DNA from 4 places in the Streptomyces sp. NPDC048650 genome. Region 2 is predicted to be linked to each of the others. Evidence: riboswitches for the same ligand, from Rfam matches in the RefSeq annotation. Region 2 holds a riboswitch; each other region holds the start of a gene.
What was found. A riboswitch is a leader RNA that binds a small molecule or an ion and turns the genes downstream of it on or off. The one in region 2 is predicted to bind cyclic di-AMP.

Region 1 (3,187 bases), on a different contig from region 2:
GATCCTGGCGCTGGTCTACGTCAAGCGGGACGAGGAGAAGATCGCCAAGCCGCTCTTCGGCGCCGTCGGCGCGCTCACCGTGGCCAACATCTTCATCGCGGTGCTCTGGACCTGAGGCCCGGCGCCCGCAAAAGACGACTCACCGCGCGGCCGTCCCTGAGGGGACGACCGCGCGGTGGCGTGTGGGGGGTGGCCGTGGGGGGTGGCCTTCAGGGGGAGCGGGTCACGCCGGGGCGGGTCACGCCGGGCGGACGCTCCCGTAGATCGGCATGTAGTAGATCGACTCCTCCCGGACGTTGGCGCCCGGGTGCGGTGCGTGGATCATCTTGCCGTCGCCTATGTACATCCCGACGTGGCTGATGTCGTCGTAGAAGAACACCAGGTCACCGGGCTTGAGATCGCCGGTCGCCACCCGCTGGCCGACCTTGACCTGATCCCAGGTGGTGCGCGGCAGATCGACCCCGGCCGCCTTCCACGCGGCCCGGGTCAGTCCCGAGCAGTCGTAGGAGTTCGGGCCGGTGGCGCCCCAGACGTACGGCTTGCCCATCTGCGAGCGGGCGAAGGCAAGCGCCTTGTCGGCCTTGGTCGCGTACGAGCCGTCGTCGGCCGTCCCGCCACCGGTCTTCCCACCACCGGTCTGCCCGCCCGTCGAGCCGCCGTCGTCGTCGTGCTGCTGCCGCTCCTTCTCGGCCTGCTGCCGCGCCAGCTCCTCGGCCCGGCGCTTGGCCGCCGCCTCCTTCTTGCGCTCCAGCGCCGCCAGCCGCTCCTTCTCCTGCGCGGTCAGCCGGGAGAGCAGCTGCCGGGTCTCGGCCAGCTTGTTCTGGACGGAGCGCTTGGACTCCTTGAGCGATTCCTGCGAGGTCTGGAGCCGGTCCAGGCTCTCCGCGGCCTTCGCCCGTTGCCGGGCGGCGGCCGCCTGTTGGTCCTGGTAGTCGGTGACCGCCTGCTTCTGCCGACCGGTCAGCCGCTCCATCAGGTGCGTACGGTCGAAGAAGTCCTGCGGGTCCCGGGCGAGCATCAGCTGCGCCGTCGGGTTCATGCCGCCGGTGCGGTACTGCGCGGAGGCGAACGTGCCCAGCTCGCGCCGGGACTCGTTCATCTTCTCCGCGCGGTGGGCGGCGGCGTCCAGCAGGCCGTTGACGGTGGCACGCTGGCGGTCCGCGCCCTCCTTGGCGGCGTTGTACTTCTGGGTGGCCACCTCGGCCTGACGGTAGAGCCCGTCGACCTTCTGCTTGACCTCTTCGATGCTGGGCCTGGGCGCCCTGGGGGCGGCGTCGGCGGACTGCGAGAGCAGGGTGACCGATGCCAGGGCTGCGGTGGTGAGCCCGGCCGCCGTACGGCTTCCGGACGAGGTGAGGACGCGGGTGCGCGGCTTGCGATGCGACGCCAAGGCCGGCGACTCCTTCCGTGGACCGCCTACCGGGTTAGCTGTCGGGTTCGGGCGGTGTCGCTGACGGAAGGCTTGCCCTACGGTCGGTGCGTCCGCCGCTGGCGGCCGCACCGGTCGATTCACCCCGGTGGTGCTGGTGGGTCCCCGGCTCCGGGTGCCTGAGGGCAGGGCCGGACTCGGCGTGGGCAGCCCGTGCGGACACTGTCGTCCACGGGGAGGCGAGCTGCCCGAGCAGGCACGGTAGCCAACTCGTGTGGCTCCTGTGAAGGCTGATGTTCGATTTGCCCGAAACCTTTTCGTGACCTGAAAGCGATCTCACAGTTGCCGGGCCGGTCGTCCGGCATCGGATCGGGTGAGGTGGGGGCGGGCTGTCAGTGCGGCGGCCTAGACTCGGTGGGCGATGAGCAGCCTCTTTGACGACAGCTTCCTGGCGGACCTCGGCCCCAAGGGCGAAGAGCCCCCGCCGCCGCCCGAGGACGACCACGGCCCGGCCCCGGAGGAGATCCCCGCCGATCTCTTCGACGGGAAGTTCGACGCGCCCGCGCCGCGCGAGGCGTACTACCGCGACGGCGCCGCCCGCCCGGCCATCGACCCGGCGGCGCTCCTGGAGGGGCTCAACGACGAGCAGCGGGCCGCCGTGGTGCACACCGGCGGCCCGCTGCTGATCGTCGCCGGCGCCGGCTCCGGCAAGACCCGGGTGCTCACCCACCGCATCGCCCACCTGCTGGCCGAGCGGCACGTCCACCCCGGCCAGATACTCGCGATCACCTTCACCAACAAGGCCGCCGGCGAGATGAAGGAGCGCGTCGAGGAGCTGGTCGGCCCGCGCGCCAACGCCATGTGGGTCTCCACCTTCCACAGCGCCTGCGTACGCATCCTGCGCCGCGAGTCCAAGAAGCTCGGCTTCACCTCCTCCTTCTCGATCTACGACGCCGCCGACTCCAAGCGCCTGATGGCCCTGGTCTGCCGCGATCTGGATCTGGACCCCAAGCGCTTCCCGCCCAAGTCCTTCAGCGCCAAGATCTCCAACCTCAAGAACGAGCTCATCGACGAGGAGACCTTCGCCGGGACGGCCGCCGACGGTTTCGAGAAGACGCTGGCCGAGGCGTATGCGATGTACCAGTCGCGGCTGCGCGAGGCCAACGCCCTGGACTTCGACGACATCATCATGACGACCGTCAACCTCCTCCAGGCGTTCCCGGACGTCGCCGAGCACTACCGCCGCCGCTTCCGGCACGTCCTCGTCGACGAGTACCAGGACACCAACCACGCCCAGTACACCCTCGTGCGCGAACTGGTCGGCCCCGGCACGGCCGAGATGCCCGCCGCCGAGCTGTGCGTCGTCGGCGACGCCGACCAGTCGATCTACGCCTTCCGCGGCGCCACGATCCGCAACATCCTCCAGTTCGAGGAGGACTACCCGGACGCGACCACGATCCTCCTGGAGCAGAACTACCGCTCCAGCCAGACGATCCTCTCCGCCGCCAACGCCGTCATCGAGCGCAACGAGAACCGCCGCCCCAAGAACCTCTGGACGGACGCCGGCGCCGGCCCCCGGATCACCGGCTATGTCGCGGACACCGAGCACGACGAGGCGCAGTTCGTCGCCGACGAGATCGACCGGCTGACGGACGCGGGCGACGCCAAGGCCGGCGACGTCGCCGTCTTCTACCGCACCAACGCCCAGTCCCGTGTCTTCGAAGAGATCTTCATCCGGGTCGGGCTCCCGTACAAGGTCGTCGGCGGCGTGCGCTTCTACGAGCGCAAGGAGGTCCGCGACGTCCTCGCCTACCTGCG
Region 2 (3,187 bases):
GCGCTGCCCGGCGCCCGGGTGCTGATCCACCAGCCGTCGCTGGCGGAGCCGGTCCAGGGCCAGGCCACCGATCTGCACATCCAGGCGACGGAGCTGCTGCGCACCCGCGACAAGCTGGAGGAGCTGCTGGCGCGGCACACCGGCCGGCCGCGCGAGCAGATCGCCGCGGACATCGAACGCGACAAGATCTTCGACGCCCGCGCCGCCCAGGAGTACGGCCTGATCGACGGCGTCACCCGCAGCCGCAAGCCGTCGTCCGCTCAGCTCGGCACGCGGTGAGCGCGGGTGCTGCCACCGGAGCTGCCGCCGCTGCCCGCACTGACCCGGGCCGAGGGTGAGGTGATCGACCGGTATCTGGAGGCCCTGGACCTGCTGGGCCGGATCAATCCGGCCCGCAGCGGTGACACCTATCGCGGCCTGCGCGCCGCCCAGGCCCTGGTCGGCAAGGCCGCCGAACTGCGCGACGCGCTCGCCCTGATGCACGGCCGCGGCGAGAGCGAACTGCACTCCGCGACGCTCGCCAAGGCGCTGCGCGTCCTGGACGGCGAGCGTCGGGCCGGGCTCGTCGCGGTGCCACCGCCCTCCGGGCCGTGACGCGACACGCGCCGTGACACGACACGCCCTCACCCGAGGAGCCCGTACGGCGTAGCCCGGGGACCTGGTAGAGGCGGGCGACAACTTGCAGAAATCGGCTCCACGCCAGGTGGAACCGATGCCGTCGGCCCTGGTCCCGGCCTCGGCTGCCACCTCACCCCGTCCACAGAATCCGACATTGGTCACCATTTGGAGCAAATGTGACTAATGTCACGCACGGCACTTCTTACGAGATTTCGGGCGCCAGCGGCGTAAGGATCCCTCCACGACAAGACCCCGCCACCTCGACGGGGCGGTCCGGACGGGCGCCTAATCCTGCCGCCGTGCCGGATGTCAGGTCGACGCGGTTGGATCGGCAGGAGCGGAGGACCCGAGCACGACGGGGCCCCGGCCGCCCTCGCGGCCGACGGGCTCCTTGGGGTGAAGCCGTACGCACGGCCGGGCATCTTCGCCTGCCCGAACCCGACAGGTCTTCCTTCGCAGGCGGCTGACGAAGGGTTGCGCATGAGCATGCGCAGGCATCTGCCGAATCTGCTGGCACGCGCCGGCACCGTCTCCGCCCTCACGATGGCCACCATCGGGGCCACGACCGTCGCCCCAGGAGCGGCCCCGGAGGCCGAGGCGGCCGCGGTATCCGCGAAAGCACTGCGGATCGCGGCCTCCAAGCGGGGCTCCCCCTACCAATGGGGGGCACAGGGCCCCCACCGCTTCGACTGTTCGGGGCTGACGCTCTACTCGTTCAAGCATGCGGGCAAGGCACTGCCACGGACCGCGGCCGCGCAGTACAACGACACCAGCCACATCTCCCGCGCGGCGCGCAGAACCGGTGACTTGGTCTTCTTCCACGGCGGCCGCGGCGTCTACCACGTCGGTATCTACGCGGGCCGAGGCCGGATCTGGCACGCGCCCAAGCAGGGCGCGGTGGTGCGGCTGGAGCGGATCTGGAGCGCCGCGGTCTGGTACGGCCGGGTGGGCTGACCTGCGGAGATCATGATCGCCGGCCAGGTGCCGGGCGGCGTGGCCTCATGGGTCGAGGGACCGGTGGTCCTCACCGGACGCTGCCCGGCCCCCGCGGCCCGTGCGGGGGCGCGGACCACGTACCCGAGCGGCGGCGAAGGCGGCTTGCGCGGGCCTCAGCCGAGCACCAGCCCGGCGAGCAGGGCGCCGCCGAGCGCGGTCAGCAGCGTTCCGGTCGTCGCCTCCAGGGCGCGCGCCGCCCGAGGGCGGCGCAGCAGCCCGCCGAGCCGGTCGACGAGCAGGGCGACGGCGGGGAACCACACCGCCGCCAGGCCGACCACGACGGCCGCGAGCAGCAAGGTGCGCGGCAGCGCCGGTTCGCCCGCGGGGACGAACTGCGGGAGCAGGCTGAGGAAGAGCACGGGTGCCTTGGGGTTGAGCACGTTGGTGAGAAAGCCCTGGCGCAGGCACTTTCCGGTGCCGGGGCCGGCCGTCGGGTACGGGCCCGCGGCGCCGTCCGGGGCATCGTCCGGGGTGCCGTCCGACGACGGTGCGACAGCGGCCGGGCGGCGGGCGAGGGCGACCAGCGCGCGGATGCCCAGGGACAGCAGATAGGCGCCGCCCAGGAGTTGGATGGTCTCCAGCAGCGCCGGCACGGCGACCAGAACCGCCGCGAGCCCGGCCGCCGCCAGCGCGGTGTGCACCAGCAGCCCACCCGCGACCCCGAAGGCGGTGGCCACCCCCGCTCGGCGGGTAGCGAGTGCGTTGCGCACCACGATCGCGAAATCCGCGCCCGGCATGGTCACCATGCCCGCGGCCACTCCGGTGAAGGCCATCAGCTGTCCGTCCATGAGAGCAGCATCGCCGACCGGAGCCTTTAATAGGTATGAGGAATCTTCTCGGTCTGCCTGAAGAGATTCTTAAGGCTGGGCTGGTGGGACGATCGAGGCAGGCGCCCGACGGCCGGGAGCGGTAAGGCGGCTCCCACCGCCCGGCGGCGCCCAGGACTACGGAGGTGCTGGTGTACGACCCCACCCGGCTGGCCGCCCTGGTGGCGGTGGCGGAGGCCGGTTCGATCACCCGGGCCGCCGAGCGGCTCGGCTACACCGCGCCCGCGCTCTCCCAACAGCTCGCCAAGCTGGAGCGGGAGGCGGGCGCGGCGCTGCTGGTGCGCCATCACCGTGGCGCCCGGCTGACGGCGGCCGGTGAGCTGCTGCTCGTACGGGCACGGCGGGTGCTGGACGAGCTGGATCTGGCGCGGCACGAGCTGGCCCAGCTGACGGGGCTGTCGGGCGGCCGGCTGCGGGTGGGCACGTTCGAGACGGCCGGTACGCATCTGCTGCCGCCCGCGCTCAGCGCGTTCCGGCGGGCCCACCCGGACGTGGAGCTGAGCGTGACGGAGTTCGTCCCTCCGCAGGAGATGACGGCGGTGGCGCTCGGCGAGGTGGATCTGGCGCTGACGCACGAGTACACGCCGGGCGAGGCGGTGCCGGTGCCGGACGGGGTGCGGTTGGAGCCGCTGCTGGCCGAGGAACTGGTACTGGTCACGGCCCCGGGGCATGCGCTGTCGGCCGGCGCCGGACGGCTGCCGCTGGCCGAGCTGGCCGGTCAGCCGCTGGTCAGCATGGCACCCACC
Region 3 (3,187 bases), on a different contig from region 2:
GCTCGCCCGGCTGGAGGGTCAGACCGCCCTCGCGACGCTGCTGACCCGCCTCCCGGACATCCGGCTTGCCGTGGAACCTGACGATTTGCGCTGGCGCGGCGGACTCATCATGCGCGGACTGCGGTCCCTGCCCGTGGAGTTCACGCCGGAGCGAGGCTGACCAGCGGCGATCCGCATGGTGACGGAATGTCAGCTGCGTGACCTACGCGTGATCTCCGCTACACCGACTTGTGACTACCCGTGACCCCGGCTACCTTTCGACGCACCGACACCGGTTCGATCACGGATGCGATTCCCCGCACCGGTCCGGCAGACAACTCCAGCACGTCAACCGCCGCTCGAAAGGCAACCGCATGCGCTCCGGGAACGGACGGCACCGTCGACCCCGACAGGCACCGGCCATCTTCGTCACGGCGGGAGTGACCGGCGCCGGCCTCGCGCTGCCGCTGTTCGCCGCGAGCGGCGCACACGCCGCCGACACCGCGACCTGGGACCGGGTCGCCCAGTGCGAGAGCGGCGGAATGTGGAGCTCGGCCTCCGGCAACGGCTTCTACGGCGGCCTTCAGCTGACCCAGGAGATGTGGGACCAGTACGGCGGCTCCTCCTACGCCTCGCGTCCCGACCTCGCCAGCCGTTCCCAGCAGATAGCCGTCGCCGAGTCGATCCTCGCCGACCGCGGCCCGGACGCCTGGCCGAGCTGCGCGGTGAACGCCGGGCTGACCGAGGACGGCCGGGCGCCGGAGGTCGACCCGGGCAGCACGAGTACGCCGCGGCCCGACCCGTCGGACTCCGGAGGCCCGTCCGGCCCCTCCGGCACCGGCCCGTCCGGCGACGCGACGCCCTCCCCGTCCGGCGACGCGACCCCGTCCCCCGACGCACCGGACTCCGCCGACCCGTCCGACTCCGCCGACCCGTCCGACTCCGCCGGCCCGGACGGCGACGGCGGCTCCGCCGACGACTCCACCGACCCGGCGCCCGACCGCGCCCCCACCCAGGACCACGCCAAGGGCAAGCACCGCGGTGACGCCGAGGCGGACAAGGGGGACGGGGGCGGCAAGGACGCCGAGGACGGCAAGGGAAGCAAGGGCGACGAGGGCGCGGGTGACGCGGCCGGCGAGGGGCGCCCCTCGGGGCGGCACGCCTCCCGCGGCGGCGACGCGCCCCGCACGGACCCGTCCGACGCTGCCGGCGACTACACCGTCCGCCCCGGTGACACGCTGTCAGGCATCGCCGAGGCCCACGACCTGCCCGGCGGCTGGCCCGCGCTCTACGACCGCAACGAGAAGGAGGTCGGCGCCGACGCCGACCTGATCCACCCAGGTCAGCTGCTCGATCTCGGGCACTCCGCAGGGTAGTTACTGCCGGTTTGCCCCTTTTGGCGAAAGTGAGACAAGCGTCTCGTTCCGGGGTGTGGTGTCCCGGTCCGCCCCCCGGATCCGCACCCTGATCCACCTGCGGAAACACGAACCGGCCGTGATCAAAAACGGTCAACTTGGTTCACATGGTGGGGTTTGAACACCAAGGGGATTACTGATTACGGTCGGGACCGCTCGCCAAAGCGGGCCCTCCGATCACACGCCGAATCCTGCCGGTGGTCCGGAGGCACATGACGCGCAAGCGCCGAAGGCAGGAGCGGGGGACCCAAGGTAAGTGCCGGCCCCGCCCGCGGAAGCGGGTCGACCGGCTTGGGGTGAAGCCGGGTGTGCGCAGCGCACCCGGCCGGGCCACTCACAGCCCGAACCCGACAGCTCACCTCGCAGGCGTCGGTGAGGAAACGAACGAACATGCTGAACAAGGGCAAGCACCGTCGTCCGTCCAAGGCCGTCCGCATCGCCACCCTCGCCGGTGTGGCCGGTGCCGCCGTCGCCGTCCCGATGATGGGTGCCACCTCCGCTTCCGCCGCGTCCGTCGCCACCTGGGACAAGGTCGCCCAGTGCGAGTCCGGCGGCAACTGGTCGATCAACACCGGTAACGGCTACTACGGCGGCCTGCAGTTCTCGAACTCCAGCTGGGCCGCCGCCGGTGGCACCCAGTACGCCTCGCGCGCCGACCTGGCCACCAAGGCCCAGCAGATATCCGCCGCCGAGAAGCTCCTCGCCATCCAGGGCCCGGGTGCCTGGTCCTGTGCCGGTGCCGGCAACCTGAGCTCCGGTGGCCCGTCCCCCGACCTCGACACCTCCTCCAAGGCCGAGGTCAAGAAGGCCCCCGCGCCGAAGCCGGCCCCGCAGGCGCCGAAGCACGAGAAGGCCCAGCCGGCCCCGCAGAAGCCGCAGGGCCACGGCAACTACACCGTCAAGTCCGGTGACACCCTCGCCAAGATCGCCAAGGCGCACGGCACCACCTGGAAGACGGTCTACGCGAACAACAAGACCGCCATCGGCGGCAACCCGAACCTGATCCTCCCCGGTCAGCAGCTCAGCGTCTGAGTCGTCCCCCTCACCGGGACTCCCACGGGCCCGTGCGACGGGACCCGTACCTCCTGAGACAGCCCCGCCCGGCGCGCCACTCCCCCCAGCGCGTCGCGGCGGGGCTTCTCGGTGTTCCGGGCCACCGAAACCCCACCCACCAGCACAGTCCGACAGTTTCCTCCGTTCCGCGAACAATGTGCGTAAACGCCCCAAGAGCTGGGCATCTGGGCCTCTTTTCGTCCCACGAGGCGGGCCAACGGCAAGCGGACCTGCCCGGGGCCGTTAGGCTCGTGCTGCAGAACTCCAGACACCCACGAAGGAGACAACGTGCCGTCCATCGACGTCGTCGTAGCCCGCGAAATTCTCGACTCGCGAGGTAATCCCACGGTCGAGGTCGAGGTCGGCCTCGACGACGGCAGCACCGGCCGTGCCGCCGTGCCGTCCGGTGCCTCGACCGGCGCCTTCGAGGCCATCGAGCTCCGTGACGGTGACCCGAACCGCTACCTGGGCAAGGGCGTGGAGAAGGCCGTCCTGGCCGTCATCGAGCAGATCGGCCCGGAGCTCGTCGGCTACGACGCGACCGAGCAGCGGCTGATCGACCAGGCCATGTTCGACCTGGACGCCACCGACAACAAGGGCTCGCTCGGCGCCAACGCCATCCTCGGCGTCTCCCTCGCCGTCGCGCACGCCGCGTCCGAGGCCAGTGACCTCCCGCTGTTCCGCTACCTCGGTGGCCCGAACGCGCACGTCCTGCCCGTCCCGATGATGAACATCCTGAA
Region 4 (3,187 bases), on a different contig from region 2:
TGCGGCGCCCTCGGAGCGGGCGCTCTCGACGACCGTGCCCGGACGGTACTTGCCGGTCAGGAAGCCGCGGGCGAGGCCGTAGTACGGAACCGCGGCGACGCCGTGGCGGGCGGCCACGTCGGCGAGGTCACCCTCGTAGGTGTCGCGGGAGACCAGGTTGTAGTGGGGCTGGAGGGCGACGTAACGGGCCAGGCCCTCACGGGCGGAGAAGGTCAGGGACTCCTCCAGGCGCTTCGCCGAGATGTTGGAGGCGGCGATCTCGCGGACCTTGCCGGCCCGGACGAGGTCGTCGAGCGCGGTGAGGATTTCGGCGACCTCGACCGACTCGTCGTCGTAGTGCGTGTAGTAGAGGTCGATGTAGTCGGTGCGCAGGCGGGCGAGGGACGCGTCGACCGCGGACTTGATGGTGCCGGCGGACAGTCCCTTGAGGTCGGGGTGGGCACCGACCTTGGTGGCGATGACGACGTCGGAGCGATTGCCGCGGGAGGCCAGCCAGTTGCCGATGACGGTCTCCGACTCGCCGCCGCTGTTGCCGGGGACCCAGGCCGAATAGGCGTCGGCGGTGTCGATGAAGTTGCCGCCGCCGGCGACATAGGCGTCGAGTACGGCGAAGGACTCGGCCTCGTCGGCCGTCCAGCCGAAGACGTTGCCCCCGAGAGAGAGGGGCGAGACGGAGAGCGAGCCGAGAGGTGTACGTGTCGCGATCATGCGTGGTTGCAGCGTTGAGGGGTGGGGAGTTATTCCCGCCCCACCCCTTTTCTCCGTGCCCGCCGTCAGATTTCTCCGTGCCCGCCGTCAGACCTTGATGCCGTGATCGCGCAGCCACGGCATCGGGTCGATGGGGTCACCGCCACCGGGGCGGACCTCCAGATGGAGGTGGGGACCGGTGACGTTGCCGGTGGCGCCCACGCGGCCGATGACGTCTCCGGTGCCGACCTTGCCGGAGGTCTTCACCATGGACGACAGATGGCAGAACCAGAGCTCGGTGCCGTCGTCGAGGGCGAGAACGATGCGGTAGCCGTACGAACCGGCCCAGCCCGCCTGGGTGATGGTGCCGGAGTGAATCGCCTTGATGGGGGTGCCGGTCGGTGTGGCGAAGTCCTGACCGGTGTGGTCCGCGGCCCAGCGGTCGCCTGCCTGGCCGAAGCCGGCGGTGAGGGTGTATGAGGTCACCGGGGCGAGGAAGCTCCGGGCGAGTTCCGCGAGGCGCTCGGCCTCCGCCTTCTTACGGGCCGCCTCTTTCGCCTGCCGCTCGGCCTCCACCTTCGCCGCCTTCTCGGCCTTTTCGGCCGCGTCCCGGTGTGCTGTGGCGTCCTTGGCTGCCTGCGTGACGGCGGCCGATTCGGCGGTGTCGCGCGCCTCCTGCTCGGCGGCGCCCTGCTGTGCGTCGGCCTGCTGGAGGATGCGGTGGCGCAGCGCCTCGCCGGCATCGCCGCCCTGGGTGGCCTCGTCCTGGGTGAGGCCCGCCTGGGAGAGCGGGCGGGAGCCGGCACCCGAGTCGGAGTCGGCCCCGGACTCCGTGTCGGAGTCGGATATGAGTCCGCCCACTCCGGGGAGGGACTGGGTGTCCGGCAGCTTGTCGGCGATGTCGTCGGTCATACCGCCGAGGTCGGGCATCGAGATGGGGACCGGCGGCCGGCCCTCGGCCGTGGCCATGCCGCCCGCGCCGACCGCCGCGATGACGCCGACTCCCAGGACCGTGCTGCTGCGGGCGAGTCCGCCGCCACGCTGCTTGGCCACCCGGTGCCTGCCGCGGACGGACCGGACGGACTCCTCGGTGGGGTTCCATTCCTCCCACGGGCCGTCGCCGCCCCGCGCGCCGTCCCGTTCGCGGTCGCGCACACCGCCTTGATAGACGACGGCAGATCCGTCGAAAGGACTTCCGCCCTCGAAAGGACCGCCGCCTTCCACCAGATGTCCGCCGTCGAACGGACCTCTGTCGTCGAACGGACCTCTGTCGTCGAACGGGCCCCTGTCATCAGGGCCGGCGGACGAAGCATCGGGGGCAGGACTGTTGGACGCCACGGAGGCGCACTCCTTTCCTTCCTTCGCGCCTACCGGGTTAGCTGACGGGTTCGGAGCAGGAAGGTCTCCTACGGGCGCCTCTGGCGGGAGGCGTCCGATTCACCCCAAGGTGGTGGTTCCCCGGTTCCCTCGGTGCAGTTCATACGGGTCGTGCAGGTCGTGCGGTGGCACCGATCGCGCGGATCGAGCGGTCCGTGGATCGGTGCCCTGCGGCGCCATGCGGTGCCTGCTGGTGCCGTTCCGGGCGGAAGTGCTCGGTTCGTACGGGACTGGTGCGTGCCGTGGAGACATGCCTGACGTGCATGGCGTGCGCTTGCGGGATTCGGCGGCGGCGCGCGGTGCCGTCTCTTGCGACGGCTGGGACGACCGCGCTCCGTTATCGGACAGTAATAGAGATCGCATCCATTTTCCAAGCGTTCCGGGGAATCCTTGCGCTCCACACACAAGCTTCGGCGTGGACTTATGCACCCACCGGCGACCCAAACCGGGCGAGTTGCCCCACCACCCCCAAACGATCCGGCCGTGATTGTGCGTCAGTTGTTATGCGGAGGGGTGCCCGATGATTACGGAGGGTGAGAGCAGTAACGTCGGATCATGGTCGTCAACGTGGTCAACGTCGTGAACAGCGCGCAGACGGTTGCGGATCGGTACCGGGAGTTCTCCTGGCAGCGGGCGCGGGGACGGTCGGACGCCCATGCCGAGTTGACCGCCCGGATCAGCCACGACCCGGAATTCTGCGATCTGTTGTCGGGTTCGCTGCCGGCCGGGAACAAACAGCGGCCGGAGCTCCTCCTGGCCGCCGTCCGTCACCTCGACGGCCCGCACGCCGAACAGGGACCGCGCGACGAGGTGGCGTACGGGCGCTGGCGCGAGTGGACCGTCCGGCACTGGGACGAAGTCCGGGCGCTCGTCCTGCGGCACACCGGCCGGGCCGACGAACCCGCCCACTGCGCCCCGCTGCTGCCGCTGCTCGCCCGCCTGCCGCAGCCGCTCGCGCTGCTGGAGGTCGGGACGTCGGCGGGACTGTGCCTGTATCCCGACCGCTACCGCTACCGCTACGAGGCGCACGGCGGGCACCAGGGACCCGCGGGGCATGCGATCGCCGGCGGGGAGTCCGCCGCCGTGTGCGGGGCCCCTGAGAGCCCGGTGACGTTCGTGTGCC

Region 1: it holds a riboswitch for cyclic di-AMP, as region 2 does, so the genes downstream of both, ACGFML_RS01390 (NlpC/P60 family protein) here and ACGFML_RS12590 (C40 family peptidase) in region 2, are expected to answer to the same signal.
Region 3: it holds a riboswitch for cyclic di-AMP, as region 2 does, so the genes downstream of both, ACGFML_RS33005 (transglycosylase family protein) here and ACGFML_RS12590 (C40 family peptidase) in region 2, are expected to answer to the same signal.
Region 4: it holds a riboswitch for cyclic di-AMP, as region 2 does, so the genes downstream of both, ACGFML_RS27225 (M23 family metallopeptidase) here and ACGFML_RS12590 (C40 family peptidase) in region 2, are expected to answer to the same signal.

Annotation. Positions count from the first base shown of each region.
Region 1 covers NZ_JBICVM010000001.1:284,302-287,488, forward strand. Annotated here, with positions in the region: gene ACGFML_RS01385 (hypothetical protein) at 1-115, shown strand, start outside; gene ACGFML_RS01390 (NlpC/P60 family protein) at 239-1,390, opposite strand; cyclic di-AMP (ydaO/yuaA leader) riboswitch at 1,398-1,582, opposite strand; gene pcrA (DNA helicase PcrA) at 1,791-3,187, shown strand, end outside.
Region 2 covers NZ_JBICVM010000004.1:36,132-39,318, forward strand. Annotated here, with positions in the region: gene ACGFML_RS12580 (ATP-dependent Clp protease proteolytic subunit) at 1-279, shown strand, start outside; gene ACGFML_RS12585 (hypothetical protein) at 286-594, shown strand; cyclic di-AMP (ydaO/yuaA leader) riboswitch at 904-1,095, shown strand; gene ACGFML_RS12590 (C40 family peptidase) at 1,099-1,572, shown strand; gene ACGFML_RS12595 (LysE family translocator) at 1,728-2,402, opposite strand; gene ACGFML_RS12600 (LysR family transcriptional regulator) at 2,573-3,187, shown strand, end outside.
Region 3 covers NZ_JBICVM010000017.1:18,278-21,464, forward strand. Annotated here, with positions in the region: gene ACGFML_RS32995 (cytochrome P450) at 1-160, shown strand, start outside; gene ACGFML_RS33000 (transglycosylase family protein) at 354-1,355, shown strand; cyclic di-AMP (ydaO/yuaA leader) riboswitch at 1,567-1,778, shown strand; gene ACGFML_RS33005 (transglycosylase family protein) at 1,785-2,426, shown strand; gene eno (phosphopyruvate hydratase) at 2,736-3,187, shown strand, end outside.
Region 4 covers NZ_JBICVM010000010.1:270,124-273,310, reverse strand. Annotated here, with positions in the region: gene ACGFML_RS27230 (aldo/keto reductase) at 1-708, opposite strand, end outside; gene ACGFML_RS27225 (M23 family metallopeptidase) at 796-2,025, opposite strand; cyclic di-AMP (ydaO/yuaA leader) riboswitch at 2,038-2,170, opposite strand; gene ACGFML_RS27220 (DUF2332 family protein) at 2,620-3,187, shown strand, end outside.